DNA from 4 places in the Mesorhizobium sp. M1406 genome. Region 3 is predicted to be linked to each of the others. Evidence: riboswitches for the same ligand, from Rfam matches in the RefSeq annotation. Region 3 holds a riboswitch; each other region holds the start of a gene.

Region 1 (7,800 bases), on a different contig from region 3:
GATGAAGTGAAGGTTCTGTCCGGCTTCATCCTCGACGAGGACGGCGAGACGATGATCACCACCGGCACACCGGTCTCGATGCTGATCGAGAATGTCGACCAGCGTTCAAAGGATTATGGCGAGATCGCTCGCCAATACCGGCCCGGCCATGCCGATTACACCTATGACGTCAAATATGGCGTGCGCGATTATCGTGGCGGCGGCCGCTCCTCGGCTCGCGAGACCGCGGCGCGCGTGGCGGCCGGCGCGCTCGCCCGCAAGGTTGTGCCCGGCGTGGTGGTGCGCGGCGCGCTGGTGTCGATGGGGGAAAAATCCATCGACCGCGCCAACTGGAACTGGAATTTCCTCGGCGACGCGGAAAATCCGTTCTTCACCCCCGATCCGGCTTCCGTTCCCGTCTTCACTAGATATCTCGACGGCATCCGCAAGGCTGGCTCCTCGGTAGGTGCGGTGATCGAGATCGTCGCCGACGGCGTTCCAGCAGGCCTCGGCGCGCCGATCTATGCCAAGCTCGACCAAGACATCGCGTCCGGCCTGATGTCGATCAACGCGGTCAAGGGCGTCGAGATCGGCAACGGCTTCGAGGCCGCCCGCATCACCGGCGAGCAGAATGCCGACGAGATGCGCATGGGCAATGACGGCAAGCCGGTGTTCCTGTCCAACAATGCCGGCGGCATCCTGGGCGGCATCTCGACCGGCCAGGCCATCGTCGCCCGTTTCGCCGTCAAGCCGACCTCGTCGATCCTGACGCCGCGAAAGTCGATCGACAAGGACGGCCACGACGTCGAGATCATGACCAAGGGCCGCCACGACCCATGTGTCGGCATTCGCGCCGTGCCGATCGGCGAAGCAATGGTTGCCTGCGCGATTGCCGATCACTATCTGCGTCATCGGGGACAGACAGGAAGGGAATAGGGAATAGTCAGTAGGCAGTAGGCAGTATGTTGGATTGTCTACAGAGACAGTCTTTTCCCTACTCCCTACTCCCTACTCCCTACTCCCTACTCCCTACGAGCGAAGCGAGTTTTTCATGCCTTACGACCAGAAGAAAATCGTCGAAGCCCTGCGCGCTTTCGAACGCGGCGAGATCGTTGTCGTCATGGATGATGACGGGCGCGAGAACGAGGGTGATCTGATCGTCGCCGCCGTCCACTGCACGCCGGAAAAGATGGCGTTCATCGTCCGCCACACGTCCGGTATTGTCTGCACGCCGATGCCGCGCGAGGAAGCAAAGCGGCTCAACTTGCAGCCGATGGTCGCCGACAATGATTCGGCCCACACCACTGCTTTCACCGTCAGCGTCGATTTCAAGCATGGCACGACTACAGGCATTTCGGCCGACGACCGCACGCTGACCGTGCGCAACCTTGCCAACGGCAATGTCGGCGCCTCGGACTTCGTCCGGCCCGGCCACATCTTCCCGCTGATCGCGCGCGAGGGCGGCGTGCTGATGCGCTCTGGCCATACCGAAGCCGCGGTCGATCTCTGCAAGCTCGCCGGCCTGCCGCCGGTCGGCGTCATTTCCGAGTTGGTCAATGATGACGGCACCGTCAAGCGCGGCCCGCAGGTGCAGGCTTTCGCCCAGGAGCATGGCCTGAAGCAGATTTCGGTCGCCGATCTCATCGCCTACCGGCAGCGCAAGGAGACGCTGGTCGAGCGCGTAGCCTGCTCCGAAATCGACACGCTCGGCGGCAAGGCGCAGGTCTTCACCTATACGCTGCCCTGGGACTCCATGCATCATGTCGCGATTGTCTTCGGCGACATCCGCGACGGCGAGGACGTGCCGGTGCGCCTGCATTCAGAAGATGTCGTGACGGATGTGTTCGGCACCAGCCACCGGCTCGACGCCATCATGAAGGCGATGGGCGAGCGCCGGCGCGGCGTCATCGTCTATCTGCGCGAAGGCTCCGTCGGCGTCGCCCATCAGGAGCGCAAGCGGCCGGCGAGCGGCGACCGCGAGGATCACGAAGAGGCGCGCCGCCGCGAAAACGAGTGGCGCGAGATCGGGCTCGGCGCGCAGATACTCAAGGATCTCGGCATTTCCTCGATCAACCTGATCGCCTCGCGCGAACGCCATTATGTCGGCCTCGAGGGCTTTGGCATCCATATCGCCAAGACCGAGATTCTCTGAGCCTCCGGCCGACAGAGCCCGGTTTCAAACCGGGCGCCCGTCGATCATTCCGCCGCAATCGCGGTGGCTTCGCATCCGTCCAGTTCGCACTCCTGAGTGGCAAGGCTGCGCTGCCCAAGCAGCACGGTGGCCAGTGCGATTGTGCCTGAAGCCACCGAGACCCAGAACCCGTTCTGGGCGCCGAACACGTCCACCACCGCACCGGCGGCGAAGGACCCGATGGCCATGCCGACGCCGATCCCGGTCATCACCCAGGTGATGCCTTCGGTCAGCATCGCTTCCGGCACATGCCGCTCGATCAGGCCGAAGGCGGTGATGAAGGTCGGCGAGATCGCCACGCCGCTGATGAATACGGTCAGCGCCAGCAGAGGCACGGTGTCGGCGGTGAGCGGCAGCAGCGTGCCGAGCGCGACGAGGGCGACTGCGATGGCCAACTGGCGTTGCAGCGGCGCTTTCAGGTTGAGCGCGCCGACGACGATGCCCAACACGAACGATCCCAGCGCATAGACGCCGATGACGAGGCTCGCGGCCCCCGGTTGGCCAAGCTCCTTGGTGATCGCCACCGTGCTTACTTCGGTCGTTGCAAACGTCGCGCCGATGAAGATCAGGGCGAAGGTGAGGATCTGCACCGGCCGCAGGCGGATTGCCGAGCCGCTAGAGCCCTGTTCCACCGGTTGCACTTGCGGCTCGGTCGAGCGCTGCAGGATGAAGGCGGTCGAGCCGAAGGCAAGGAACAAGGTGCTCACCAGCATGCCCGCTTCCGGGAACAGGGCGGCACTCAGGCCCACCGACAGCGATGCCCCAGCGATATAGACCAGCTCGTCGGCTGCCGACTCGAAGGCGAAAGCGGTGTTCATCTGCGGCCGCCCGCGGAAAATATCGGTCCAGCGCGCGCGCACCATTGCCGGGATGCTGGGCATCGCGGCAGCCAGCAGTGCCGACACGAACAGCGTCCATACCGGCCAGTCCTGATTAGCCGCTGCCATCAGGACGGCGAAGGCCAACACGGAAATGATGGTGGTGGGCACTACGATCCGCGTCTGGCCAAGGCGATCCACCAGTCTTGATATCTGCGGCGCGAGGAAAGCGTTGGCGAGCGCGAATGTCGCGGCGACGGCGCCGGCCAGCCAATATTCACCGCGCGTCTGCGACAGCATTGCCACGATGCCGATCGGCGCCATGGCGATCGGTAGGCGCGCTATGAAGCCTGCGGCGGCAAAGCCCTTGGTTCCGGGGGCACGAAAGATCTCCGCATAGGGATTTTGCATGGGTTGGTTCCTCGACAAAGCACGATTCGACAATTACATACGGTGCGTATGAATATCAAATAAAGCATACGCCGGGTATGTCAATTGGCATACGGCACGTATGTTGGTAGGGCCAGAGCCATGCACAAACCTCGCAAGGAGATGATTGCCGAGACGCGCGCCAAGCTGATCGCGGCCGCCCGCCATGCCTTCGGCACGGTCGGCTATGCCGAAGCCTCGATGGATGACTTCACTGCCTCAGCCGGGCTGACGCGCGGCGCGCTGTATCATCACTTCGGCGACAAGAAGGGACTGCTGCAGGCGGTTATCGCCGAAATCGACGGCGAGATGGCGGCACGCATCAATGAGGTCGCGTCGAGAGCGCCGACCCGCTGGCAGCATTTTGTCGACGAATGCACGACCTATATCGAGATGGCGCTTGAGCCGGAAATCCAGCGCATCATGTTCCGGGATGGCCCGGCCGTTCTCGGGGATCCGGCACAATGGCCGAACGCCAATGCGTGCATCGCTTCAATGACCAGCCATCTGACGGCGCTGCAGGAGGAGGGAGTCGTCGTCTCCAGCCTCGACCCCGAAACGGCCTCGCGGCTGATCAACGGCGCGAGCAGCCAGGCGGCGCAACGGATCGCCAATTCGAACGACCCCGAAGCGACCTCGAAGAAAGTGGTGACGGCGTTCAAGCAACTGCTCGAAGGCCTGCTCAAAAAGCCGGGTTCGCAATCGAACTGAAATCCCATCGGTGGCCCGGCGCCACGGTAGGGCTTCGAACTCAGGTTAATAAAAGACCTTACGACAGCCAGTTCGGCGGTGCCGGCAGCTTTCACGATAGGAATTTTTTCTTGATTCCATGACCTCAGCTATGGTACATATTCGTCCATGGTGCTGATTTGCGCCAGTGACCCGCCGCACAGGCGGGTTTTTCGGTTGATGCTCCGTCAGCCAACGCGCCGGCGAAGGCTGCGAAGGAAACCCGTTAACCCGAGTTCGTTGCCCGGGCGCCAACCCGGCAATTGACAATCGCCGGGTTGGGTCCATCCTCTTTCACCACCTCTGAGGGGGAGATTCGGGGCATGTGGGATTTCGATATCGGCGGGTCGGTGTCCATAATGATGCGGACCTGGCCGTTCATTGTCTTTCGCATGATCGTCTATTTCGGCATCACGCTGGCCTACATCATGGCGACCGGCACGGGCGCTAGCGTCGGCTATGGCGTCGGCCACATCTCCACCGATCCCGACGGGCCGATGTCCTTTGCCTTGTGGGGCGGGGTGGTCGGTTTCGGCATCGTCTCGATCGCCGTCTACTGGATCCGCGAATACATCCTCTATGTCGTCAAGGCCGGCCACATCGCCGTCATGGTCCATCTGATCGACGGCCGTGACATTCCCGGCGGCCAGGACCAGATCGCCTACGCCAAGGATATCGTCACCCAGCGTTTCGCGGAGGCCAACATCCTTTTCGTCGTCGACCAACTGGTCAAGGGCGCCATCCGCGCCATCACCGGCCTCATCGGCGGCATCGCCGCCTTCCTGCCGATCCCGGGCCTGGGCGGCTTGATCTCCTTCATCAACACGGTGATCCGCCTGTCCCTGACCTATGTCGACGAGATCATCCTCGGCTACAACATCCGCATCAATTCGTCCTCGCCGTTCGAGACGGCGCGCCAGGGCGTCGTGCTCTATGCCCAGAACGGCAAGGTCATGGTCAAGAACGCCGTCTGGCTGGCGGTCATCATGTGGGGCGTGTCCTTCGTCATCTTCCTGCTGATGCTGGCGCCTGCCGGCGCCATTCTCTTCCTGATGCCCGGCCAACTCGCCGGCTGGGCCTTCGTGCTCGCCATCGTCTTCGCCTGGGCTTTCAAGGCGGCGTTCATCGAACCCTTCGCCATCGCCTGCCTGATGCAGGTCTATTTCAAGACCATCGCCGGCCAGGTGCCCGATCCCGACTGGGATGCCCGGCTGGCCGAGGCGTCGTCGAAGTTTAGGGAGCTTAAGGATAAGGCGCTGGCCTCCTTCGGCGGCTCGCGTTGGGGCACGGCCGGCGCGACAAGCTGATCGGCGAGGCTCGCCGGCGTGGCAGCAACGGTGTTGAGGCGCGCCACGGTCGATTTGAGCAACGCTTCACCTTGCCCGGAAAAAACCTCGCTCATGATCAGTTCCGGCAACGGCAGCCGCCGTCCCCAGCCATGCGTTTCAAGGTCCGGCTTTGGCGCGAACTCCGAGACACGGCCGACGCAGAGATAGGCGACCGGGGTCACATGCTCCGGAATTGACAGCAGGCCTTTCAGCGCTTGCGCCTCGATGATGCTGACCCAGCCGACACCGACGCCTTCGGCGCGCGCCGCCAACCAGAAATTCTGCACCGCGCAGACCGTGCTGTAGAGGTCCATCTCCGGATTGTGCCAGCGTCCCAGCGGCGAACCTTCCGAGCGCTGCCGGTCGCAAGTGATGCAGATGTTGAGCGCGCTTTCGCAAATGCCTTCCAGCTTGAGTTTGCGGTAGAGCGCCTGGCGCTCTTCCTCGATGGCCGGCAATTCCTGCTCGCGCGCCGCCAGGAACAGGTCGCGCACCTTTTCCCGTCGTTCGGCATCGCGAATGACGATGAAATTCCAAGGCTGCATGAAGCCGACCGACGGCGCGTGATGAGCGGCAAGCAGCAGCCGCGCCAGCACCTCATCGTCGAGCGCGGTGGGCAGGAAGTGGCTGCGCACATCACGCCGCGTGAACATGGCGCGATACACCGCATCGCGCGCATTCTGCTCAAATCCGTCGCCAACAAGAACGGTCATGGTTTCCGGCATCGCTTGTCCCCTTGCGATTGCAATCAATGCCATCCGCCTGACCATGCGGATGACGATGCCTGCCAGGCCGGTCTTCTGGGCTTGGGATCAACCCGCGTCCGGTGCCTTCCCGTCATCGACAGTGGCACATACCGGCGCGGTCCCCCTTACAGCGTTGGGCACGCCACGGAGTTCAACCGTGTTCCCGATTCTCCCGCTTGCGGCGGGCACCAGGCAGTGCCACCGACCTTACTCCGAAGCGCGGACGACGCCAATGCCTGCAGCGACGCGAATGGACGCAGGCGCGATTTTCCCCAATCATCGGCCGCCCGTGCATGGCCTTTGTCGATCCGGGTCACTAGATTAGGACGATGGCTACCCGTCTCTATACCCATCCAGTCTTCCTTGAGCACCTCACGCCGCCCGGCCATCCCGAGCGGCCGGACCGCCTGCGCGCCATCGAGCGCGTGCTGGACGACGAAGCTTTTGCCGCGCTCGATCGTATCCAGGCGCCGGAAGGCGACGAGGCCACCATCCTCTATGCCCATCCCGCCGATTTCGTCGCCCGCGTGCGCGCCGCCATTCCCGACGAGGGAATCGCCCGCATCGACGCCGACACCACCGCCAGCCCGAAGAGCTGGCAGGCGGCGATCACCGCGATCGGTGCGGCCAACGCCGCCGTCGACGACGTCTTTGCAGGCCGCGCCGACAATGTCTTCGTAGCCGCTCGGCCGCCCGGCCACCATGCCGAAAAAACCACGTCGATGGGTTTTTGTCTGTTCAACACCGCGGCGATCGCGGCGCGTTATGCGCAGAAGAAGCATGGTGTCGAGCGGGTTGCCGTCGTCGACTGGGACGTGCATCACGGCAACGGCACGCAGGATATTTTCTGGGACGATCCGTCGGTGCTCTATTGCTCGACGCACCAGATGCCGCTCTACCCCGGCACCGGCGCGAAGAACGAAACCGGCGCCGGCAACATCGTCAACGTACCGCTGGCGCCGCAGACCGGCAGCGAGGTGTTTCGCGATGCCTTCCTGTCGCGCGTGCTGCCGGCGCTCGACAATTTCGCGCCCGATCTGATCATCATTTCGGCCGGGTTCGACGCGCATCACCGCGATCCGCTGGCCGAGATCAACCTGACCGAGGACGATTTCGACTGGGCGACCGGCCAGCTGATGCAGCGCGCCGCGCGTCACAGCGGCAACCGGCTCGTCAGCCTGCTCGAGGGTGGCTACGATCTGCAGGGATTGGCATTTTCGGTCGCCGCCCATGTCGGGCGACTGATGAAAGGATGAATGATGGCCGGTGAGACCAACGAAGATGTCAAGGCGATGAGCTTCGAACAGGCACTCGACGCACTCGAAAAGATCGTCGATGATCTTGAGCGTGGCGACGTGCCGCTCGACCAGTCGATTAAGATCTATGAGCGCGGCGAGGCACTGAAAGCGCATTGCGACCGGCTGCTGAAGGCCGCCGAGGACAAGGTCGAGAAGATCAGGCTGTCGCGCGATGGCAAGCCGGTCGGAACGGAGCCGCTTGACGCGGATTGAGGCGGTCCGAACGGTGGTCTTGCCTCACCGGCTTTTGGACATGATCATGATCGAGGATAGAACGCGTCC
Region 2 (7,800 bases), on a different contig from region 3:
CCGGTGCGGCGGATCTTCTTCTGCAAGAGAAGAATGCCGTAAAGCAGCGCTTCGGCGCTCGGCGGGCAGCCGGGCACATAAATGTCGACCGGCACGATGCGGTCGCAGCCGCGCACCACCGAATAGGAATAGTGGTAGTAGCCGCCGCCATTGGCGCAGGAGCCCATCGAGATGACGTAGCGCGGCTCGGGCATCTGGTCGTAGACCTTGCGCAGCGCCGGCGCCATCTTGTTGGTCAGTGTGCCGGCAACGATCATGATGTCGGACTGGCGCGGAGACGCGCGCGGCGCGACACCGAAGCGCTCGCTGTCATAGCGCGGCATCGAAGTGTGGATCATCTCGACCGCGCAGCAGGCAAGACCGAAGGTCATGAACATCAGCGAACCGCTGCGCGCCCACGTGATCAGTGCCTCGGTCGAGGTGACGAGAAAGCCCTTGTCGGCCAGCTCATTGTTGATCTCGAGGAAGAAGGGATCGTCCGCCCCTACCGGCTGGCCGGTATTGGGATCGATGATACCTTTGGGCTTCGGCGCGACGAGGGTGCCTGAACTATCGTTCAATCCCATTCCAGCGCTCCTTTTTTCCATTCATAGGCAAAGCCGATGGTCAGCACCGCCAAAAACACCATCATCGACCAGAAGCCGAGCATGCCGATCTTCGAGAACGACACAGCCCACGGAAACAGGAAGGCCACTTCCAGGTCGAAGATGATGAACAGGATCGACACCAGGTAGAAGCGGATGTCGAATTTCATGCGGGCGTCATCGAACGAGTTGAAACCGCACTCGTAGGCGGAGAGCTTTTCGGGATCGGGATTGCGGTAGGCCACCAGGAAGGGCGCGGCCAGCAGCGCCAGGCCGACAACCAGCGCCACGCCGATGAATAGGACGATGGGCAGGTATGAGCTCAAGAGTGCGTTCATGCTCGGCTTTCCGTTGGCGCCAATCCACGTTGATTACAGCACCGGACCCTAATGCGGAAGCGTGACAGTTTAACCGCTGAACCGTTTTAAGGGCCTATGCTGCAACGCGGCGAGGGTTAGCGCAGCACTTCCAGCGAAGCAAGTCAAACCTTGTTCAAAAGACCGACCTGGACGGCATATCGCGGCAAACTGGTCCGATCCGCTCTTGTTTGATTTCCTTCGCTTTTTACTCCACTTTTCTCTCCTGACATGGTTGCCGCCAAAACCCTGCTAGCATCGGCCGGAATCACCCCCTCAAATCGCCCTCAGAGTGACGCCTGCATGAAGGAAAAGATTTCGCTCCCCATGGCCCGGCGCATCGCGCTTGCCGCCCAAGGGTTTCTCGATCCCCGCCCAATCGGCACGCCGAACCGCCGGCACTTCGCCCGGGTACTGGCCCGCACCGGCCTGCTGCAGATCGATTCCGTCAGCGCGGTGGTGCGCGCCCATTATATGCCGCTCTATTCGCGCCTTGGCCCCTACCCGCTCGCTCTGCTCGACAACGCGGCCGTGACGCGCAAGCGCACGGTGTTCGAATACTGGGCGCACGAGGCTTCCTTCCTGCCGGTCGAGACATACCCGCTGATGCGCTGGCGCATGGAACGGGCCGAGCGCGGCGATGAGATGTATCTGGGCCTCGCCAAATGGGGCCGCGAACACGCCGCCTATATCGAAGAGATCTACCGCCATGTCGCCGATCGCGGCCCGATCGCCGCTTCCGCGCTCGAAGGCCAGAAGGGCTCGGGCGGCTGGTGGGGCTGGAGCCACTCCAAGCATGCCTTCGAATGGCTGTTCTGGGCCGGGCGCATCACCACTGCGCACCGTCGCGGTTTCGAACGCTTCTATGATCTGCCCGAGCGTGTGCTGCCGCAGGCGATCCTCGATCTGCCGGTGCCGGCCGCCGAGGACGCGCACCGCGAATTGCTGCGCATTTCGGCCCGCGCCCACGGCATCGCGACATCAGGCGATTTGCGCGACTACTTTCGGCTGTCGCCGGCGGACATGAAGGGCCGGCTGGAGGAACTGGTCGAAACAGGCGAGCTTTTGCCGGTGCGTGTCGAAGGCTGGGACAAGCCGGCTTATCTTCACCGGGACGCCCGCCTGCCGCGCAAGGTCGAGGCCCGAGCCTTGCTGGCGCCGTTCGATCCGGTCGTCTTCGAGCGGTCGCGCACCGAGCGCCTGTTCGACTTCCACTACCGCATCGAGATCTACACGCCGGCCGACAAGCGGCAATACGGTTATTACGTCCTGCCGTTCCTGCTCGGCGACAGGATCGTGGCGCGCGTCGATCTCAAGGCCGACCGGCCGGCCGGCGTCCTGCGCGTCCACGCCGCCTACGCCGAGCCCAACGCGCCGCCGCGGACCGCCGTCGAACTGTTCGAGGAATTGAAGCAGATGCAGGGCTGGCTCGGCCTCGAACACATCGAAGTGACGTCCGCCGGTGACTTGGGTCCGGCGTTGGCCGACCTAACCGTGTCGTAAGCTCGCGTTGACACCGCTACCCGCAAAAGCCTAAATCCCGGTCGAGACGGTCTCTTCTCTTCAACGAGAGGAGCCAAGAGGGAATGCGGTGAGGGATATCTGTCCCAAATCCGCGGCTGTCCCCGCAACTGTAAGCGAAGAGCCAAGGCCGAAAGCCACTGGGATGGTCCCGGGAAGGCGGCTACCAAGGCGATGACCCGCGAGCCAGGAGACCTGCCGTCCGCGACTATAGAATCCGATCGCCCGGCGGGTTTCCGGGCAAGGAGCCGATCTTTGGACCACGACAGCAGTTTTTCGGCTGGCACAGCGGATGTTTCGTCCGGGCATGATGATGCGTTGGCCGGCGTCACCGTGATCGTCTGCGCCTCCTGTCGCGACGAGACCGGCTCCGACGCCCATCCTCGCGCCGGCGAACTGCTGGCGGACGACACGCGCCGCGCCGCATCTGGCGACAACATTCGTGTCCGCGGCGTTGAATGCCTCGGCAATTGCAAGCGACGTCTCAGCGCCGCCATCCTGCGCGACGGCTGCTGGAGCTATGTCTTCGGTGACCTGACCGCGACCAGCGGCGCCGACCTCGTTACCGGCGCCAAGCTCTTCGCCACCTCGACCGACGGCCTGATCCCGTGGCGCGGCCGTCCCGACAGCCTGAAGCGCGGCCTCGTTGCCCGCATCCCTCCCCTCGACATGCTGAAGGACTTGAAATGACAGTTTCCGTCTCCCGTGTTCCGTGCACCGTCGTCACCGGCTTTCTCGGCGCCGGCAAGACGACGCTGGTCCGCCATCTCCTGGAAAACGCCGGCGGCAAGCGTATTGCCATCATCGTCAATGAATTCGGCGACATCGGCATCGATGGCGAGATCCTGAAAGGCTGCGGCATCGATACCTGCCCGGAGGAAAACATCGTCGAACTGGCCAATGGCTGCATCTGCTGCACCGTCGCCGACGACTTCGTCCCGGCGCTCGACCAGATCCTGGCGTTGACGCCGAGGGTCGACCATATCCTGATCGAGACCTCGGGCCTGGCGCTGCCCAAGCCGCTGGTCCAGGCTTTCCAGTGGCCAAGCGTGAAGAGCCGCGTCACCGTCGATGGTGTGATCGCCGTGGTCGACGGCCCGGCGCTGGCCGACGGCCGCGTCGCCAACGACATGGATGCCTTGCAGGCGCAGCGCACCCAGGATGAGACGCTCGATCACGACGATCCGGTCGAGGAGGTGTTCGAGGACCAGATCGCCTGCGCCGACCTGATCATCCTGTCGAAGAGCGACCTGATGGACGCAGCCGGCACCGCCCGCGCCAATGCCATCATCAACGAACACTCCGCTCGCGCGGTGAAGATCGTGCCGACGTCGCACGGCAAGGTCGATCCCTCGGTGCTGCTCGGCCTGGGTCTGGCCGTCGAGGATGACATCGAAAACCGCAAGTCCCATCATGACGGCGCATTCGACCATGAGCATGACGACTTCGACACGTTCATCGTCGACATTGCCTCGATCGCCAATCCCGATGAACTGGCAAAGCGCGTCGCCACCGCCGCCGAGGAAGAAAACGTGCTGCGCGTAAAGGGCTTCGTCGAGGTCGGCGGCAAGCCGATGCGGCTGCTGCTGCAGGCCGTCGGACCGCGCGTCAACCACTACTATGACCGCGCCTGGACCGCCACGGACGACCGCCGCTCGCGCCTCGTCGTCATCGGCCTCAAGGGGCTGAACCGCCCGGCTATCGAGCGTATACTCGCCGGCTGATTTCGGACACGGGTCGCGATGCACATCCTAACCACGACATCCGCCTCGCTCGACGACCTCGCCGAGCCGGTCGATCTGCGGCAGATGCCGGCGGATATCGTGGCCCTGTCCTTCACCGACAGCGATCTCGCAGGCCTTGCGGCCGCGTGGAAGGCCGATGCCGGCCGCCTGCCCTCGATGCGGCTGGCCGCCCTGCGTGATCTGCGCCATCCCATGTCCGTCGACCTCTGGGTCGATAGCGTCGCCCGCCACGCCAAAATCATCCTCGTCCGCATCCTCGGCGGCTACGACTGGTGGCGCTACGGCTGCGACCAGCTTGCCTCGACCGCCCGCGAGCGCGGCATAAAACTGGCGCTGCTGCCCGGCGAATGCCGCGACGAGGATCTGCGCCTGATCGAAGCCTCGACGCTGCCGCGCGAAGAACTCGACGGCCTGCTCGACTATTTCCGCGAGGGCGGCCCGGCGAATATGAGCGCGCTGGTGCGGAGGCTGGCAAGGTTGGCGGGATCCGATGCGGACGTAGCAGAGCCGGTCGCAGTGCCGAAAGCCGGTTACTACGACCCCGAACGCGGCGTCGTCCCCCTTCCCCTCGAGGAGAGGGTCCGGCCGCAGGCCGGGGGTGGTGTCCTCTCCGCAGCGCGCCGACTTAAAGAGGCGTCGAGTCCGGTCGAACCGACCCCACCCGGCCCTTCGGGCCACCCTCCCCTCGAGGGGGAGGGAAAGGTCGTGCCGATCCTGTTCTACCGCTCGATGCTGCTCGCCGCTGATGTCGCGCCCATCGATGCCCTGTTTGAGGCGCTCCGCCAGCGCGGCATCGCACCGGTCCCCATCTTCGTCTCCAGCCTGAAGGATCCGGCGTCGCTTGTCTTCGTGGAAACAGCGCTCGCCGCGTTGAAGCCCGCGGCAATCATCACCGCGACCGCTTTCGCCTCCGGTGCCGAACCTGGCGTCGAAACCCTGTTCGACCGCGCCGGCGTGCCTGTCTTCCAGGTCATCGTCGCCACCACCCGCCGCGACATCTGGCAGAACAACCAGCGCGGCCTGGCGCCCGCCGACCTTGCCATGCATGTCGTGCTGCCCGAGCTCGACGGCCGCATCCTCGCCGGCGCGATTTCCTTCAAGGGCGAGAGCGAGGTCGACCCGGCACTCGGCCACCGCGCCTTCGCCAACCGGCCGGAAGCGGATCGCGTGGCGCAGGTGGCTGATCGTGTAGCGGCCTTTATCCGCCTACGGGAGACGCCCCGCGCGACGCGCAAGCTGGCCATTCTGATTCCGGACTATCCCAGTGCCCCGGGCCGCACCGGCTATGCCGTTGGCCTCGACGTGCCGTCCAGCGTGTTGGCCATGCTGCATGATCTGAGGGAGGAGGGTTATGGTGTTGAGGGGATTCCGGAGACGCCGCGTGGGTTGCTGGGGCTGCTGGCGCGGAGCGGCGAAGGGCTGGGGCTGGAAGACTATGTTGGGTTCTCAAAAGAGTTGCCCGCCGAGGCCATCACAGCCGTAGAAGCCGCTTGGGGCAAGGCTGAAGGCGAGACAGGTTTGCGCGAGGCACCCCCCTCTGTCCTGCCGGACATCTCCCCCGCAAGGGGGGAGATTGGCAGTTCCGCCGCCGTCGCTCATTCTGCGACGTTCGTAGTTGGCGAAAGCAGCAATGACAGCTCAATCTCCCCCCTTGCGGGGGAGATGTCCGGCAGGACAGAGGGGGGTGTTCAAGCGCACACCTCTGCCAAATTCCCCTTCCGCGCCGCCACCTTCGGCAACATCACCGTGGCGCTGGCCCCAGACCGCGGCCGCGCCGCCGATCGCCGCGCCGACTACCACGACCCGACACTGCCGCCGCGCCATGCACTGATCGCCTTTGGCCTTTGGCTGCGCAAATCGCTCGGCGTTCATGCGCTGGTCCATGTCGGCGCCCATGGCACGCTGGAATGGCTGCCGGGCAAAACCGTTGCGCTCTCGGAAAACTGTTTTCCCGAGATCGTCACCGGTTCCCTGCCCGTGATCTATCCGTTCATCGTCTCCAACCCCGGCGAAGCGGCTCAGGCCAAGCGGCGCATCGCCGCCGTCACCCTTGGCCATTTGCCGCCGCCGCTGACTGGTGCCGGGTTGGATGAGGATCAGCACAAGCTCGAGCGGCTGGTCGACGAATACGCCCAGGCCGACGGGCTCGACCGTCGCCGCCGCGACCGTCTGGCCAAGCTGATCGTCGACACCGCGCAAAAGACCGGCCTCGCCTCCGAAGCCGGCGTCGCCAGGACCGACGCGCCCGACGAGGCGCTGCGCCGCATCGACGCCTGGCTCTGCGACCTCAAGGATTTCGCCATCAAGGACGGGCTGCATATCTATGGCCGCGCCCCCGAGGACGAGCCCGACGCCATGCGCCGCCAAAGTGCGCAAGCCGAGAAGATGGCGCTGCTAGCGGCGCTCGATGGCCGCCACGTCAAGGCCGGTCCGGCCGGGGCGCCCGCGCGGGGGCGCTCCGATGTGCTGCCCACCGGCCGTAATTTGTTCACGTCGGATCCGCGCACCATGCCGACCCCGACCGCCTATGATCTGGGCAAGGCGGCGGCGGAAGAGGTGGTGCGCGGCTATGTGCAATCGCATGGCGACTGGCCGCGCTCGCTGGTCATCGACCTCTGGGGCTCGGCATCGCTGCGCACCGGCGGCGAAGAGATCGCGCAAGGCCTGGCACTGATGGGCTGCCGGCCGCAATGGGACTCGGCGACCGGCCGCATTACCGGCATCGAGGTGCTGCCGCCGGCCACGCTTGGCAGGCCGCGCGTCGATGTCACCTGGCGTATCTCCGGCCTGTTCCGCGACATGTTCCCGACCCAGATCGCGCTGATCGATGCCGCCGCCAACGCCGTTGCCGTCCGTGGCGAGGAGGATTCCGAAAACCCGCTCGCGGCCAGAACCCGCGCTGACGGCAAGATCAGTCCGCGTATCTTCGGCACCTCGCCCGGCACGTACGGCGCCGGCGTCGAGGACCTTTTGTCCTCCGGTGACTGGGCGGCACGCGAGGAGATCGGCCGCGCCTATCTCCTCGCCACATCGCATGCCTATGGCGGCGCCGAGGGCGAAGGCATCTCGGCGCCCGGCGCCTTCGAGGGCCGCATCGCCGAGGCCGATCTTCTCGTCCACACCGGCGACGACCCCGGCCGCGACATTCTCGAAGGCTCCGCCGATGTCGCCTTCATCGGCGGGTTTTCGGCCGCCCTTGCGGCGCTCGGCAGGAACGCCGATGTCATCGTCCTCGACACCACGGATCCGCAGAAGCCGAAGCCGCGCTCGGTCAGCGAGGCCGTATCGCGGGTGGTTCGCGCCCGCGCCGTCAATCCACGCTTCATTGCAGGGCAGATGCGCCACGGCCCGCGCGGCGCATCCGAATTCGCCGAAACGGTCGACCGGCTGGTCGGCTTTGCCGAAACCACGCATGCCATATCGGGAACGCTGATCGAGGCCGTTCATGATGCGTATGTCGGCGATCCGGCCGTTCGCGCCTTCATCCTGCGCGAGAATCCCGCCGCCGCAAAAGTCATCGCCGAGCGCTTCCTGTCAGCGCGCCGGCGGGGCCTCTGGCATCCCTTGCGCAATTCGATCGACGACGATCTCACG
Region 3 (7,800 bases):
TCAGCCAGCGCAGCATCGACATCATCGGCGTCACACCGGAACCGGCGGAGATGAACAGATACTTGGCCGCCGGGTGGCTGTGCAGCGAAAAGTCACCTGTCGGCCCATAGGCCTTGACGTGCGAGCCCGGCGCCAGATGGTCGAACATCCAGCGCGTGCCTGTGCTGCCCGCCTGCGCCTTCACTGTCACCGCGATAGAGAACGGCCGCGATGGCGAGGACGACAGCGTGTAGGTGCGCATCAGCGGCCCGTCGGCTGTCGGCAGTTCCAGCGTCACGAACTGGCCCGGCTTGTAGCGAAACCAGGTCTGGTTGTCGGAGCGGAAGGTGAAGGTCTTTACGTCAGGTGCTTCGTCGCTGACGCCGATCACTTCCAGCACCTGCAGCCTGTCGTTCCAGGGCGTCATCTGGTCGAGATGGCGATAGAGGCCAAGATCCGTCATCGCATTCATCCTCTTGTCCCTTTTGTTTTGTGCATGATCCCAAAGCCGCTGCGCATTTTGGGCGACATGCACTAGGCGACGCTGCGCAGGGCCGGCCGGCCGCCTTCGGCGAGGCGCGGGCCGATGAACGACGCATACCATTCGACGAACTGGATCACGCCGCCCTCATGCAACTCCGAATAGGGGCCGGGCTCGTAGGCGGGCGACAGGATGCCGAAGGCGTTTTCCTCGACGATGCGGCGATCCTGGTCGTTGGTTTCGGTCCAGACATGGGTGAGGGCTTCGATGGTGTAATCGACCCCCTCGACCGCGTCCTTGTGCACCAGCCACTTCGTCGTCACCGCCGTTTCCGTGGCGCTGATCGGCAGCACCCGGAACGTCACCGCGTGATCGATGAGGATGTGGTTCCAGGTCGTCGGATAGTGATAGTGCATCAAGGTTCCGATCCTGTCGGCGGAGACAGTGTCGGAGAGGTTCTTCTTCACCGCCAGCTTGCCGGTCATGGTGTAGCTGACGGCATCGCGCAACAGCGGCGCGCGGGTGGCGCGGTACTGCCCGGCCGGATCGATGCGGAACTTGCTCGGCAGGCCTGATGCCTCGCATTTGGCCCAATGCGCGACCATTTCGGGGTCGCTGTCGGCGCCGTTGACGCCGGTCACGGTAGGCGCTTCCGGGAAGGTCTTGCACAGCTCGGGATGATTGGCGACGCAGTGATAGCACTCGCGATTGTTTTCCCAGACCAGCTTCCAGTTGCCCTTCTCTATGATCGTGCTCTCGAAGGCGATCTTTGCTTCCCGCAACCGGTGCGGCAAAAGATAAGGTTCGATCATCGCCCGCATCGGCGCGAAATCGGCGGGCTCCTTGCCCAGGCAGATGAAGATGTAGCCGCCGACGCTCTCGCAGGCGACCGGCTTCAGGCTGAACTCACTCTTGTCGAAACCGTCGGCCATCTGGCGGGCAAACAGCAGGCGGCCGTCGAGCTCATAGGTCCACTGGTGATAGGGGCAGACCAGCTTTGCCGCCGTACCCCTCTCTGTGTTGCAGACGCGGCTGCCGCGATGGCGGCAGGAATTGTGGAAGGCGTTGATCTTGCCTTGCTGGTCGCGGACAAGAACGACCGGATAGTCGCCGATCTGCACTGTGATGTAGCTGCCCGGCTTAGGCAGCTCGCAATCGTGGCCGATGAACAGCCAATCACGATACCAGATCAGCTCCATGTCGAGCTTGAAAAAGTCTGGATCGGTGTAGAAGGGCTGCTCCAGCGAAAAGCCTTGCCGGCGGCTGTTCAAGAGCCTCAGCATGTCGTTGCGAATATCCATGTCCTGTCCTCGTTTCTTAAGGACTGAAATGGTGGTGACGGAGGAAGGATCGGACGCAGGCCGGCGATGCGCCGGACATGCACTATCCACCTCTTGACCGCCCACCGCGATCAGTCGAGTCTAGAAATCTCGGGCTGGTTTCCGGGCTCTGGAGTTGTCCTTACGGACCATCGCGACACCTTCCCAGGCAACTGCCCAGTGGTCTCCCGTTGCGACTTGAACTCCACCACCGTTGCGGGGGCAGCGCCGGATTCTGACCGGCTTCCCAATTCTCCGCCTCGTCGTCACGAAGCGGCACCTGAGATGGTATGATCTAACCACGATCGCGGGCGCGTCATCGGCATGAAAACGACATCGTATCCATGCGGCGCGACACGCATGCGAAACGTTCCGGTTGGCGATTGTTGAGCCGAAATCCTATCTCCGCGGCGGCCATTCCCAACTGCAATCTCCTCGAAGCCGGCCCCTTGCCGGCGACCAAAAAGGTTAACGGTTTCGAAAAGTGACTATTAGCTGGTTCTAAAATCGAACCGAACGGTTCGTTTCTGTTGACGGTGCGTGCAGGACGGTGTGAACGCCGGGCCTTGGAAACAGTTGGTGATCCAGCGGGCGATTTTGCTTAAGTGTTGAAAAACATAAATAAAAAGTAGCGTGTAGAATCCCGTGGCACAATTTCAAGTGGCGGATTCATGGTCCACACGGAACAACTTCGTGATTGGAAAAGGCGAGGATGCCCTCCCACATCGGGGCTGTCCGAACGACGCGATTTCCCTTCCAAGACACGCCGCTGGACGGACGGAAAAGAAGATACTGGAGTACAAAAAAATGAAAAAGATCATTCTCACTGCCGCCGCCGTTCTGGCCATTTCCGGCAGCGCCTTCGCTAATGGTAGCGACCACTACGGTTCGAACGGCGCCAATCAGCCTGCTGCCGCGGTCGACAAGTCGTACACGGCTTCCACCAAGACCTCGGAACCGGTTGCCCAGACGCCCGCTCAGGGCAGCGACCGTAACCTCTTCGGCCGCTAACAACCAATTCCCAGTTGACGGCGGGTCTGCCCGCCGTCCTGGCGAAATCCAGAAATCCAGGAGACTAAAATGAACAAGATCCTTCTTGCCGCCGCCGCCGTTCTGGCCGTCACCGGCAGTGCCTTCGCCGGCAGCGACAACTTTGGCTCCAAGGGCGCCGACCAGCCTGCCGCCGCGGTCGACAGCTCGTACACGGCTTCCGTCAAGAAGTCGGAGCCGGCCACGCAGGCGCCTGTCGACCATGGCAGCGACCGCAACCTGTTCGGCAACAACTAACCCGACCAAAACCAACATCCGACAGCGATGCGGCGGGTTAACCCGCCGTATCGAATTCGAGAATACGGAGTATCAAAATGAAAAAGATTGTTCTTACTGCCGCCGCTCTTCTGATTGCCGCCGGCAGCGCCTATGCCCGCAACGACAACGCTGGCGGCACCGACATCAACAAGCAGTCGACCGTCAACGTCGACACCTCGCATACGGGCTCGATCCGCAAGAGCGAATCGCCCGTCTACAAGCTGCTCAATTCGTCGGGCGATGCACCGAAGTCCGCCCCTCAGGGCAGTGACCGAAACCTCTTCGGCCGCTAACAGCCGAAGCTGATCTCCAAACGAGAGCGGCGGGTCTTGCCCGCCGCTCTTGTTTTTGTAACAGGGAAGTATCGTCGTGCGACCTCTCAGGCCGCCTTCGCCTCTGCTTCGTGAAGAGCGAAGGACCGCCCATCCGTGTCGAAGATATGCAGGTCTTCGCCATTGGCGCTCAGGCGCAATGTCGAGCCACGCTTGACTTCGACATTGCCAGGCAGCTTGGTCACCAGCGGCAGGTCGGCGCGGCCGATGTCGATGTAGACAAGCTGGACTTCGCCGAGCTGCTCGACATAGTCGACCGTCCCTTCGAACAGATAGTCCGCACCGCTGGCGATGATCAGGTCCTCCGGTCGCACGCCAAAGCTCACCGCGGCACCCTTTGCCGAAGCAGGCGTCGTGATCGGCACGGTCGCCTTGCGCCCGCCGACATGGCTGACGACAGTCGGATTTCCGGTCTTGTCGATGGTCGCCGGCAGGATGTTCATGGCCGGCGAGCCGATGAACTGGGCAACGAACAGATTGCCGGGCTTCTTGTAGAGGTCCATCGGCGTGCCGACCTGTTCGATATGGCCGTCCTTGAGCACCACGATGCGGTCGGCCAGCGTCATTGCCTCGACCTGGTCGTGGGTGACATAGATCATGGTCGTGGCGGGCATCGATTCCTTGAGCTTGGCGATCTCGATGCGTGTGGCGACGCGAAGTGCGGCGTCAAGGTTCGACAGCGGCTCGTCGAACAGGAACACCTTTGGATTGCGCACGATGGCGCGGCCAATGGCGACGCGCTGGCGCTGTCCGCCCGACATCGCCTTGGGCAAGCGGTCGAGATATTTCGTCAGCTGCAGGATTTCCGCCGCCTGGCGCACGCGCCGATCGATCTCGGCCTTGTTCTCCTTCCCGATCTTCATCGAGAACGCCATGTTGTCGTAGACGGTCATGTGCGGATACAGCGCGTAGGACTGGAACACCATGGCGATCCCCCGCTTCGACGGCGGCACGTCGTTCACGACCTCGCCAGCTATTCTGAGCTCGCCGGAGGTGATTTCCTCGAGCCCGGCGATCGACCTCAGCAATGTCGACTTGCCGCAGCCCGACGGACCGACGAAGACGATGAATTCGCCCGACTTGATATCGAGGTCGATGCCGTGGAGAATGTTCAGATTGCCGTAGGACTTCTTCACTTGTCTTAGCGTGACATCGGCCATTGGTTTCCCTCCAGTAATTTGAAATTCAAGTGATTTGAAATTCAGTCGGCGCGCCCGAACCAGGCGCCGTAGCCGCCAAGCTCGATGGAACCGGTGCTCGCCTGTCCCGAAAATCCGTGCCCGGGCAAAGGTTGCAGCGATCGGCCGCCGAGGTCAACCTCGGTTGGCCCGGCTCCCAGATTGAAGACGCAGACGATCTGCTCGTTGCCTGAGCGGCGGGTGAAGGCGACGGTGTCGCCCTCGCTTTCGATGAAGGTGATGTCACCCTTGGCAAGCGCCGGATGGGCACGCCGGAAGGTCAGAAAGCGCCGGTAATGCTCGAGCAGCGAGTTCTCGTCGCCCTGCTGGACATTGACCGCTTGCGACAGATGCTTGGCCGGCACCGGCAGCCAGGGCTTTGCCGATGAGAAGCCGCCATTGCTGGCGCTGCCGTCCCACACCATCGGCGTGCGGCAGCCGTCGCGGCCCTTGAATTCCGGCCAGAAGCGGATGCCATAGGGGTCCTGTAAATCCTCGAAGCGCAGGTCAGCTTCGCCGAGCCCAAGCTCTTCGCCCTGGTAGATGCAGACCGAACCGCGCAGCGACATCAGCAGCGCCGAGATGACCTTGAGATAGGCGGTCGGATCGGCTTCGCCGGCCGCCCAGCGCGAGGCCGGGCGCATCACGTCGTGGTTGGAAAAGGCCCAGCATGACCAGCCGTCGCTGGCGACCTTGCCGAAGGATTCCAGCACCGAGCGGACCTTGGCCGCACTGATCTTTTCCGGCGCCAGGAAGTCGAAGGAATAGCACATGTGTACGCGCTTGCCGCCGGCGGTGTAGGCAGCCACCACGTCCAGTCCGCGCTGCGAATCGCCGACCTCCCCGACCGCGGCGGTTGCCGGATATTCATCGAGCAGGGCGCGGAAGCGCTCGAGGAAGCCGAGGTTCTCCGGCCGGCTCTTGTCGTAGAGATGGTCCTGGTAGTTGTAGGGGTTGACCGCCGGTGCGGTCTGGTCGTTGCGCTCTTCCGGCGGCAGCGGCGGATTGTCTTCCAGGCCCTGGCTGTGGAAGTAGAAATTGATGGTGTCGAGCCGGAAGCCGTCGACGCCGCGCTCCAGCCAGAAACGGGTGACGTCGAGCAGCGCATCCTGGACTTGGCGGTTGTGGAAGTTGAGGTCGGGCTGCTCGGCCAGGAAATTATGCAGGTAATATTGCTGGCGGCTGGTGTCCCATTGCCAGGCCGAGCCGCCGAAGATCGACAGCCAGTTGTTGGGCGGCGTGCCGTCCGGCCTGGCGTCCGCCCAGACATACCAGTCGGCCTTCGGGTTGGTGCGGCTCGACCGGCTTTCCCTGAACCACGGGTGGTTGTCGGCGGTGTGCGACAGCACCTCGTCGATCATCACCTTCAAGCCCAGCCTGTGCGCCTCGGCGGTCAGCGCGTCGAAGTCGGCCAGCGTGCCGAACATCGGATCGACGTCGCGGTAGTCGGTGACATCATAGCCGAAATCCTTCATAGGCGATTTGAAGAACGGCGAAATCCAGATGGCGTCCGCACCGAGTGCGGCGATGTAGGGGAGGCGGCCGATGATCCCCTTGAGGTCGCCTATGCCGTCGCCGTTCGAGTCCTGGTAGCTGCGCGGATAGATCTGATAGATCACAGCACCCCGCCACCAGTCGCGATCGAGGGCGAGGTCAGGTTTCGAGCTGGCCTTCAAAGGGGATTGCATCGTCTCAGCCTCCTTTCACCGAGCCGGCAAGCAGCCCGCGGACAAAATAGCGCTGCAGCGAGAAGAAGACGATCAGCGGCACGATTATGGTCACGAAGGCCGATGTCGTCAGAATCTCCCAGTCGCCGCCGCGTGAGCCCAACAGCGCGTTGAGCTTGGCGGTCAGCACGATCTGGTCTGCCTCTGTACCGAGGAAAACCATCGCCACCAGCAGATCGTTCCATACCCATAGGAACTGGAAGATGGCAAACGAGGCCAGCACGGGGAACGACAGCGGCAAGACGATCTTGACGAAGATCTCGAAATCGCTGGCGCCGTCGATACGCGCCGATTCCATGATCTCGCGCGGCAAGCCGGCAATGTAGCTGCGCAGCAGGTAGATGGCGAAGGGCAAGCCGAAGCCGGTATGCGCCAGCCAGATGCCGAGATAGGTTTTCGACGGCATGCCGAAGAAAGCGCCGACGCCGTTGTAGAGCTTCAAAAGCGGGATCAGCGACATTTGCAGCGGCACCACCAGCAGGCCGATGATCACCGCGATCAGCAGCGCCCGGCCGGGAAACCGCATCCAGGCCAGCGCATAGGCGGCAAACGCCGCGATCAGGATCGGGATGACTGTCGCCGGGATGGTGACGGTCAGCGAGTTCATGAACGACCGTCCGATGCCCTCGGAAAACAGCACGGTTCTGTAGTTGTCGGTGGTGAATTTCGGCGGCGCCGACGAGGCATAGTAGACGCGCTGGCCGCGATCGCCTTCGAACGCCTTGGGCGAGGCCATGACGAAGCTGCCGTCGGCGTTGAGCCGCAGGGTCACTTCGTCGCCGAGATCGGCCGAAGTGCCGGCGGGATATTGCGTCGGTGCCGCCGATTTGACACCGAAGGCGCTGATGTTGCGCCTGGCGCCGTCGCCGAAGATGTTGCCCTCGAGAACGAACTTGCCGTCCTTTTCGACTTGCGTCGAGGCGGCCGGCAGTCGGCCGGCCTCGGTCTGGGTGGAACTGGCGAACGAGTTCCACCAGCCAGAGGCGATGATCTGGTTCTTGTCGCGCAGCGACGAGACCAGGATGCCGAGCGTCGGTATGGTCCAGATCGCGACGAAGACAAGCACGGCGATGTGGACGCCAAAGCGGCTGGCGAAGGACTTTCCGGTCGCAACGGCCATCTCAATGTCCTCCCGTCTCTTTGTTCGCCTGGCGGATGTTCCAGACCATGATCGGAATGACCGCGATCATGATGATGATGGCGATGGTGGCGCCACGGCCGAAATCGCCGCCGCCGCGGAACATCCAGTCGAACATCAGGTTGGCCAGCACCTGGCTGTTCCACTGGCCGTTGGTCATGGTCAGAACGATGTCGAACACCTTGAGCACCAGGATGGTGATAGTGGTCCAGACGACGGCGATGGTGCCCCAGATCTGCGGCACCATGATCTTCCAGAAGATCTGGAACGGATTGGCGCCGTCGATGACGGCGGCTTCCAGCGTTTCTTCGGGAATGCCGCGCAGGGCGGAAGACAGG
Region 4 (7,800 bases), on a different contig from region 3:
CCCTTGCCTGCAACTCACGCGCTCGTAAAATCCCCGCTTCAGACCTACGCCAAAAGACAGTGTGAGATATCCGGGCTAGGGTTCCCACCTCGATTCATCCGTCATTCCTTGTTGCGCGTGGCGGCGTTTTCACGATTTGGTTGCCGACGAAGCGGCAGACGACGACGCACCGGGCCATTGATTGGCGCGAAGACCTGCAAGAGCCGATTATGTCGATGCTTCATCCCGTCGCGATCTACGGGATCTAGTCCGGGGCATCAATCTGACCCGGTCTGCATCTCCATAGGCCGTGACGCGGTCAAAATAAAGCGGCGATAGACATGGGTACGGAGACGATTGCGCAGGTTTGCGGTCCGTCTTTGTGCCTTCGCGATCGGTGCATGCGATATCCTGGAAACGCTTACAAAACCTGCGTCCTCGAGCATCTGCGCCAGCGCCTCGTAATGGAGGCCGCCGGCGAATGGCAATGCGCGAATGATCTCCGCATGCCGCTCGCTCAAGGAGCCGTCATAGTAGGGATCGGCGCCGAAGAACCGGTCGATCGCGGCGACCAGGGAAGCCGCGATCCGTCCAACCGATGTCGGCTTTGACCAGTCGCCGTCATAGACGACCAGCTTCCCGCCCGGAGTCAGCAGTCGCTTCCATTCGCGGAACGTCGGCTCCGGCTCGAGCAATGTCCACACGAGATGGCGGCAGATGATCGCGTCGTAGCATTCGTCCGGCTCCATTGTGTTTTCGGCGTCGGCGAGCAGGAAGCGCAGCCGCGGCTTGCCCGCGTGCTTGGCTCTGGCCACATCGAGCATCGCCTCAGAAAAATCCAGCGCGGTGACGTCATGACCGAGATCGTGAATGAGCTTGGTGATCTCTCCGGTCCCGCACGCCAGTTCAAGCACCCGCAAAGGTTTTGCGCCGAGCGTGTCTCGAATCGGCTTCTGCCGGGCTCTGAACTCATCCGGCGAAAGAATGCCGTGGCCGAAGGCATCATCGAACGTCTTGGCCCGCTCCGACCAGTAGGCCCGCATTGATTCCTTGAGATGGAAGTTTTCACGATGAGTAGCTGGATGGTTCATGCTCAGCGGGCGAAGCCGTTTCGCGCGAGGATTTCGTCGAAGCGTTTGCGAGCGCGGGCGGGAACATCTGCCGCGTGAAAGCTCTCGGGAAGTGCCGTTTCGCCGACCCGGATTATCATCACCATGCCCATTCCGATATGCGGCGAGCACTTGATGCCGTAAAAACCTTCCTGGTCGAGCGTGACCGCGATCTCCTCGTTGATCTTGCCCTTGAAGCCGGCGTAGCCCTCGGGAACCATGCCGTCGATCGTCGCCGCATTGTGGCCTGTGCTGGCATTCAGGAACTTCACTGTGTCGCCTGGCTCGGCGCGCACGAAATCCGGTTCGTAGACCATCGGTCCGGTGGCTCCGCGGTTGAGCATCTTGATTTCGTGCATCTCGGCATAGGCGTGCGACGACGCTGCTAGCGACAAGAGCAAGGTGAGAATTCGTAAGTGCATGGGTTTCCTTTCAGGAAGCTGCATGAAAGCGGAACATGTGCATGCCGTCTGTCGGGTCGGTGAGGAGGCTTGCGCGAACGCCGAACACCGCGTCAATCCGCTCGACGGTCAGCACTTTGTGCGCTGGACCCAGCGCAACGAGTCGGCCACCGGACAGCACGCCGACGCGATCGCAGGAGAGCGCCTGGTTCAGGTCGTGCAGCGCGACAACCGATGTGACCGGCAGTTTTGCGACCAGATCCAGGATCGAGAGCTGGTGCTGGATATCGAGGTGGTTTGTCGGCTCATCGAGAAGCAGGATCTGAGGCTGCTGCGCCAGTGCCCTCGCAAGATGGATACGCTGGCGTTCCCCACCAGACAGGGTTGCCCAGGAACGCCGTTCGAAGCCTTCCATGTCGGTGTCGACAAGTGCCTGCGAGACGATGCGATCGTCTTCAGCCGACCATGGTTGCAACGGGGTCAGCCGAGGCGTACGGCCAAGCTCGACCGCATCCTTCACCGTGATAGCTTCCGTCGTTTCGGCCTGCTGCTCGAGGAAGGCGATCGTTTGCGCGGCGGCGCGACGCGGCATCGCGCGAAGCGCTTCACCCTTGATGCGAACATCGCCTGACGTGGGTTGCCGGATGCCTGCCAGCAGTTTCATCAGCGTCGACTTGCCGGAGCCATTCGGTCCGACGAGACCGAGTGTTTCGCCTTCATGGACGACGAGATCAACGCCCGAAACGATCGGCTTGCCGCGAACCGACCAGCCGAGATTGCGCGTCTCCAATATCATGGCGTGCGCCGCCCACGGATCAGGATCAGCGCAAAGGCCGGCGCTCCGACCAGTGCCGTGATGACGCCGATCGGCAGCACCTGTCCAGGAATGATGGTGCGCGACAGCACGTCCGCGGCGATGAGGAATGCTGCACCGACGAGCGCCGTCGTTGGCCCGAGCCGGCCGTGCCGCACCCCGACCAGGAACCTCGCGGCATGGGGAATGACGAGACCGACGAAGCCGATCGATCCGACAATGCTGACCATGACGGCGGTAACGAGCGCCGTGATGCCAATGAGGATCACCTGCACGGTGCGGACCGGCACGCCGAGAGACGACGCCGATTCCGCTCCGAATGCGAAAGCGTCGAGGGCGCGCGCAAACCAGATGCAGGCGGCCAATCCGACCAGCGCAATCGGCACCGCCAGCCAGACATCCGGCCACCGGGCGCCGCTCAGGTTGCCGAGCAGCCAGAACATGATGCCGCGCGCCTGTTCGGCATTGGCGGATTTGGTTATGATGAAGGATGTCAGCGCATTGAAGAGCTGCGATCCGGCGATGCCCGCAAGGACGATCTGACCGGTACCGTGACGCGTCACGCTGCCGCCGGCCGCCCGCGCCAGCATCGCCACCAGGGTGAAGGCCGCAACAGCGCCGACAAAGGCGCCGAGCGACATCGAAATCGCGCCGGCGCCCAGGCCGGCGACCGTCACCGCAACCGCGCCGGTCGAGGCTCCTGCGGAAATCCCCAGCAGGTACGGGTCAGCAAGTGCATTCCGCAGCAGCGACTGCAACACCATGCCCGAGATTGCCAGACCCGATCCGCAACAGGCCGCGATGATCGCGCGCGGCAGGCGATAGTTCCAAATGATCCCCATGTCGATCGGGTCGAGTACGTATGCCGAACCAAGGATCTTGTTGACCAAAATCTGTACGACGGTCGAGACAGGGATCGGCGTCTCGCCGATGCAGGTGCCGGCAAGCACCGCCGCGAGGAGCGCCGCGAAGCAGAGCGTCCCCCGGCCGAGCCGGGAGACGTAGATCGCTTGCGAGGCGGTCAGGCTCACTGGGCCAGTCCGGAATCCTTGAGCGACTTTGACAGCACCTCGATGCCGGCGATGGTGCGGATGGTCGCGTCCATGGCGTGCGCGTCCATGACGACGATGCGGTTGTTCTTCACCGCCTCCATCTGGCTGGCGACCGGATCGGTCTTGAGGAACTCCAGCTTCTTCTCATAGTCGTCAGCGGGGAAGCGCCGGCGATCCATCTTGGCGATCACGATCAACGTCGGGTTGGCCTTGGCGATGGTCTCCCAGCCGACCACCGGCCACTCCTCGTCGGACTCGATGATGTTCTTGATGCCGAGCTTGTCCATCATGTAGGCGGGAGCGCCCTTGCGTCCCGCCACATAGGGATCGATGTCCATCTCGGCGCTGGAGAACCAGAACACGGCCGAGACGTCCTTGAGGTTGAGCGCCTTCGCTTCCGCAATCGCCTTGTCTTCGCGTTCGGTCAGGCTGGCGACGAGTTGCTCGCCCTTGTCCTGGATGTCGAAAATCTGCGCCAGTTCTCGCGCGCCCTGATGGATGGACGCAGTCGAGAAGAGCTCGCTGCGCGTCCCGTCGACGCCGACCGTGTTGTCCTTCGCCACGCAGTCGTCCGGCAGCACATAGGTCGGGATACCGACATCGTGGAACTGCGTGCGCGTGGCGACGATGCCGTCCGGTCCGACGTGCCAAATGAATTGCACGGTTACCAGTTCCGGCTTCTTGGCAACGACGCTTTCGAAGCTCGGATCGTTGTCGGCCAGGCGTTCGACCTTGTCGTTGACCTCTTTGAACTCCGGCAGCACCTCGTTGAACCAGACCGAGGTGCCGGTAACCTTGTCGCCGAGGCCGAGCGAATAGAGCACCTCGGTCGCCGCCTGTCCGACCGTGACAGTCGAGGCGGGCGCCTTCTGGAAGGTCAGCGTTTCGCCGCAGTTCTCGAGGGTCAGCGGATATTTGGTCGGTTCGGCCCCGGCGGCGGCCGTGAAGAATACAAAGCTAGAGGCAGCGAGTGCCAGGCGTGAAACAGTCATGGCGCGAAGATCTCCGATCGGTTGATGGCGGGGATCGGAGGACTGGGGCCAGGACGACAATGATCGAGCTCATGCCCGTAAGGACATGATGCGGCTGCACCTCAGGTGTGGCTAACGACATCGACAACCTCCCCGGACAACCCCGCCCGGCGCGTTCAGTTACAGACGTCGGTAGGTCTCCTGACTGACGGGTCATCGTCCGTCTCGGCCTTCCCGGGGGCTAATCCCAGTGGCATGATCGAGATGGACTCGCCGCCTACAGTTGCGGGGGCAGTTTCGTTTCGCGGCCGAAGAAGACCGCGCCGAATTCCCTGTTATTTCCTTGCGGAAACCGACACTCCCTCGTAGCCAATCGCGCTGCCTTGATCAAGCGGCCATGGCCATATCTAGATTTGAGCTATGTTGCCCTTTGCGATGCGTGTCGCCGCATTGAAGCAGAAAGGATCGGCCAACTCATCGAATGCCGGATAGGGCTGCGATGATGGCGTCGAGCCCATCCGTCAGTGCCGCAGGCCCTGGCTGCAGTATGAGCGGAGACTTGATCTCGACGATGCGATTGTCGCGCACGGCAGGAATCCGGTCCCAGCCCGGCCGCGCTCTGATCCTCTCCGCCACAACCCGCTTGCCGCACCAGGAATCCAGGACAATGTCGGGCTGAGCAGCAATAACCTCTTCTGGCGTGACGACCCGGTCCTTGGCCGCCTTGGCTTTCGTTTTTTGCGGGAAGATATCATCGCCGCCAGCGACTTCGATCAGTTCCGAGACCCAGCCGATGCCGCTGATGAGCGGCTCGTCCCATTCCTCGAAATAGACCCGCGGCCGCTTCCTGCCCCTGGTGGCGGATCTGATGTGCTCAAGGCGTTGGTCGTAGCCTACCGCCAAGCCGTCGGCTTTCGCCGTCGCGCCGACAGGCGCTCCGACCGTCTGGATCATTGCGAGGATGCCCGCGATGTCACGCTTTTGAAGGCGTGGACCGCAACACCTTTGCGGATCAGAGCGGCGACAATATCAGCCTGAAGGTCGGAAAAGGTCAGGACGAGATCGGGCTCGAGCGCGACGATCTTCGGAATGTCGGCGGATGTGAAGGCGGAAACGCGGGCTTCTCCCGCCTTACCTGCGGGGGCCGCACGGCATAGCCGGACACGCCGACAATCCGATCCTGTTCGCCCAGCAGATAGAGCGTCTCGACCGTCTCTTCGGTCAGGCAGACGATCCGCTCTGGAGGAAAGCTCATCGCCCTCAGGCAAGAGCGCCGTCGCCAACAGGCGCCGGGCGTGAAAGAAGGCCAACAGAAAGAGCAGCTTTGTGCAGCAGCGTCAGGCCGGCCAGCGCCAGCACATTCGGCCAGAGGATCTGCAGAATGACCTCAAGCGAGAATGCATCCTCCCCGGATGGAAGGATCGCTGTCGCCGCGAACAGGACAAGCTCGTAGACGAAGAACGCGAGCACAAAGCCGGCGAGGAGCGTCAGAAGTTCGGAGGGGATCCGGCCGCGCAACAACAGCACCGCACCTGTCGCGAGGGCAGCCGCGATGCCGATAGCTGCACCCCAGGCGAAGCTGTCCCATGTCGTCGGATAGCCGAGAAACACGTAGCCGACCGCCTGATTTGCCAACCACGCGATGCTGGTCAGCAGCAGCGCTCCCCGGCGGGACATGTTGGCGCCGGCAACCGTCGCGATTGCCGCAAACGGCGTGGCGCAGGCGAGCGCGAGGCTGAAGACAATGCTCAGAGCAACGACAAGAACCACCCAAACGCTCTGGCGTGCGCTGGTCGAGCTGTCATGTATCGTGGTGGTGGTTCTCATGATCGCAGATCATAATGCGGAGCGCCGGGCGCTTCAACGTCGTCATTGCGAAGAACCGGACGATGACGTACCGCGCCTCTTCGCGGATACGCTCGATCTCGTCGATCACCTCCTTGAACTTTCCCGCGACCAGTACTTCGTCGGGCATGCCGACGTAAGCTCCCCAGTAAATGTCGAGATCACCGTCGACGGCGCGGAGCGCTTTCTCCGCATTCAGCATGATGACGACGCTGTCGACCTTGTTGGGAAAACCCTCCGCCATCGTCCGGCCGGTCGAGATCAGAATCGACCGGCCGATATTGCACAAGGCAACCTTGTGTCTCGCGGCAAGTGCCTGAATGCTGTTGATTCCGGGAAGTACCTCGTAGTCGAGTTCGAACTCTCCGCGCTCCTTCAGCCGGTCCAAAATGCGCATTGTGCTGTCGTAAAGCGTCGGATCGCCCCAGACCAGAAAGGCCCCGGTTTCGGAGGCATCGAGTTCCTCCATGATCAGCTTGCTGTAAGCCGCCTCGACATCGTCATGCCAATCCGAAACGTCCACCTCATATTCGCCGGTTCGCTTGCGCTCCGGCGCCTTGAATTCGACCGTTCGGAATGGCCGATCCCGAACATGACGTTCGAGGATCTCGCGCCGGACACGCGCCAGCTCATCCTTCTCAATCCCCTTGTCGGGGATGAAGAACACGTCCACCTGGTTCATGGCGTTGACCGCCTGGATCGTGACGAAGTCCGGGTTGCCGGCGCCGATACCTATGATGAGCACCTTGCGCTCATTGGGTCGCTTCGGCGACGGGGTCTGCGCTCAGGCAGCGCTGGAACTCCCGAAACAGCTCGGCCAGCTTCTGCGGGCCTGGATGCCGTCCTTCGTATCGGTCAAGACGACGGATCTCGATGTCCGCGGCCGCGGCAAGATCGGAACCTTCGGGCTGGGCCATCAGCCAGGATACGAATACGTCCTCCGCCTGCGGCAGGCCCGCTATCGGACGGCGTGCAACATGATGCTCGGCACTCAGTCCCATGCCAGCGCTCCACCGTTCTGGTATTCGATCACCCGGGTCTCGAAGAAGTTCTTCTCCTTCTTCAGGTCCATGGCTTCCGACATCCATGGAAACGGATTTTCGACCTCCGCGAACACCGGGGAAAGGCCGAGTTGCGCGCAGCGCCTGTTCGCAATGAAGTGCATGTACTGCTCGCACAGAGCCGCGTTCAGCCCAAGGAATCCCCGCGGCATCGTGTCCCTGCCATACGAGGCCTCGAGATCGGCCGCCGTCTTGATCATACCGCGAACCTCGTCCTGGAACGCCGCGGTCCAGAGATGCGGGTTCTCGATCTTGATTTGGTTGATGACGTCAATGCCAAAGTTCAGATGGATCAGATCGTCGCGCAGGATGTACTGGTACTGCTCGGCGATGCCGACCATCTTGTTGCGCCGGCCGAGCGACAGGATCTGTGCGAAGCCGGTGTAGAACCACATGCCCTCGAAGATCACGTAGAAGGCGACGAGGTCGCGCAGGAAGGCTTGGTCCGCTTCCGGCGTGCCGGTGCGAAAATCCGGATCGTCGAGATGCTGGGTGTGCTTCAGCGCCCATGCCGCCTTGTCGGTGATCGACGGCACCTCGCGATACATGTTGAAGAGCTCGCCCTCGT

The links. Region 3 has a riboswitch for cobalamin ahead of NKH03_RS07860 (aromatic ring-hydroxylating oxygenase subunit alpha). Riboswitches for the same ligand answer to the same signal wherever they lie in the genome.
Region 1: it holds a riboswitch for cobalamin, as region 3 does, so the genes downstream of both, bluB (5,6-dimethylbenzimidazole synthase) here and NKH03_RS07860 (aromatic ring-hydroxylating oxygenase subunit alpha) in region 3, are expected to answer to the same signal.
Region 2: it holds a riboswitch for cobalamin, as region 3 does, so the genes downstream of both, NKH03_RS10010 (DUF1636 family protein) here and NKH03_RS07860 (aromatic ring-hydroxylating oxygenase subunit alpha) in region 3, are expected to answer to the same signal.
Region 4: it holds a riboswitch for cobalamin, as region 3 does, so the genes downstream of both, NKH03_RS33340 (ABC transporter substrate-binding protein) here and NKH03_RS07860 (aromatic ring-hydroxylating oxygenase subunit alpha) in region 3, are expected to answer to the same signal.

What each region holds. Positions count from the first base shown of each region.
Region 1 is NZ_JAMYKW010000011.1:619-8,418, forward strand. Features, by position in the region: gene aroC (chorismate synthase) at 1-915, shown strand, start outside; gene ribB (3,4-dihydroxy-2-butanone-4-phosphate synthase) at 1,031-2,131, shown strand; gene NKH03_RS12190 (MFS transporter) at 2,176-3,399, opposite strand; gene NKH03_RS12195 (TetR/AcrR family transcriptional regulator) at 3,520-4,128, shown strand; gene NKH03_RS12200 (hypothetical protein) at 4,470-5,453, shown strand; partial or broken gene bluB (5,6-dimethylbenzimidazole synthase) at 5,570-6,244, opposite strand; cobalamin riboswitch at 6,248-6,428, opposite strand; gene NKH03_RS12210 (histone deacetylase family protein) at 6,550-7,476, shown strand; gene NKH03_RS12215 (exodeoxyribonuclease VII small subunit) at 7,480-7,731, shown strand.
Region 2 is NZ_JAMYKW010000008.1:41,547-49,346, forward strand. Features, by position in the region: gene NKH03_RS09995 (NuoB/complex I 20 kDa subunit family protein) at 1-566, opposite strand, end outside; gene NKH03_RS10000 (NADH-quinone oxidoreductase subunit A) at 557-922, opposite strand; gene NKH03_RS10005 (winged helix-turn-helix domain-containing protein) at 1,244-2,443, shown strand; cobalamin riboswitch at 2,475-2,678, shown strand; gene NKH03_RS10010 (DUF1636 family protein) at 2,717-3,151, shown strand; gene cobW (cobalamin biosynthesis protein CobW) at 3,148-4,185, shown strand; gene NKH03_RS10020 (cobaltochelatase subunit CobN) at 4,204-7,800, shown strand, end outside.
Region 3 is NZ_JAMYKW010000006.1:26,334-34,133, forward strand. Features, by position in the region: gene NKH03_RS07855 (FAD-binding oxidoreductase) at 1-442, opposite strand, end outside; gene NKH03_RS07860 (aromatic ring-hydroxylating oxygenase subunit alpha) at 514-1,761, opposite strand; cobalamin riboswitch at 1,877-2,078, opposite strand; gene NKH03_RS07865 (DUF680 domain-containing protein) at 2,587-2,790, shown strand; gene NKH03_RS07870 (DUF680 domain-containing protein) at 2,860-3,066, shown strand; gene NKH03_RS07875 (DUF680 domain-containing protein) at 3,144-3,380, shown strand; gene NKH03_RS07880 (ABC transporter ATP-binding protein) at 3,467-4,579, opposite strand; gene bglA (beta-galactosidase BglA) at 4,621-6,285, opposite strand; gene NKH03_RS07890 (carbohydrate ABC transporter permease) at 6,290-7,444, opposite strand; gene NKH03_RS07895 (carbohydrate ABC transporter permease) at 7,446-7,800, opposite strand, start outside.
Region 4 is NZ_JAMYKW010000109.1:1,104-8,903, forward strand. Features, by position in the region: gene NKH03_RS33320 (class I SAM-dependent methyltransferase) at 258-1,022, opposite strand; gene NKH03_RS33325 (pseudoazurin) at 1,073-1,510, opposite strand; gene NKH03_RS33330 (ABC transporter ATP-binding protein) at 1,521-2,285, opposite strand; gene NKH03_RS33335 (FecCD family ABC transporter permease) at 2,282-3,334, opposite strand; gene NKH03_RS33340 (ABC transporter substrate-binding protein) at 3,331-4,347, opposite strand; cobalamin riboswitch at 4,501-4,698, opposite strand; partial or broken gene NKH03_RS33345 (cobalamin-binding protein) at 4,801-5,581, opposite strand; gene NKH03_RS33350 (hypothetical protein) at 5,587-6,153, opposite strand; gene cobF (precorrin-6A synthase (deacetylating)) at 6,128-6,916, opposite strand; gene NKH03_RS33360 (hypothetical protein) at 6,924-7,172, opposite strand; gene NKH03_RS33365 (ribonucleotide-diphosphate reductase subunit beta) at 7,163-7,800, opposite strand, start outside.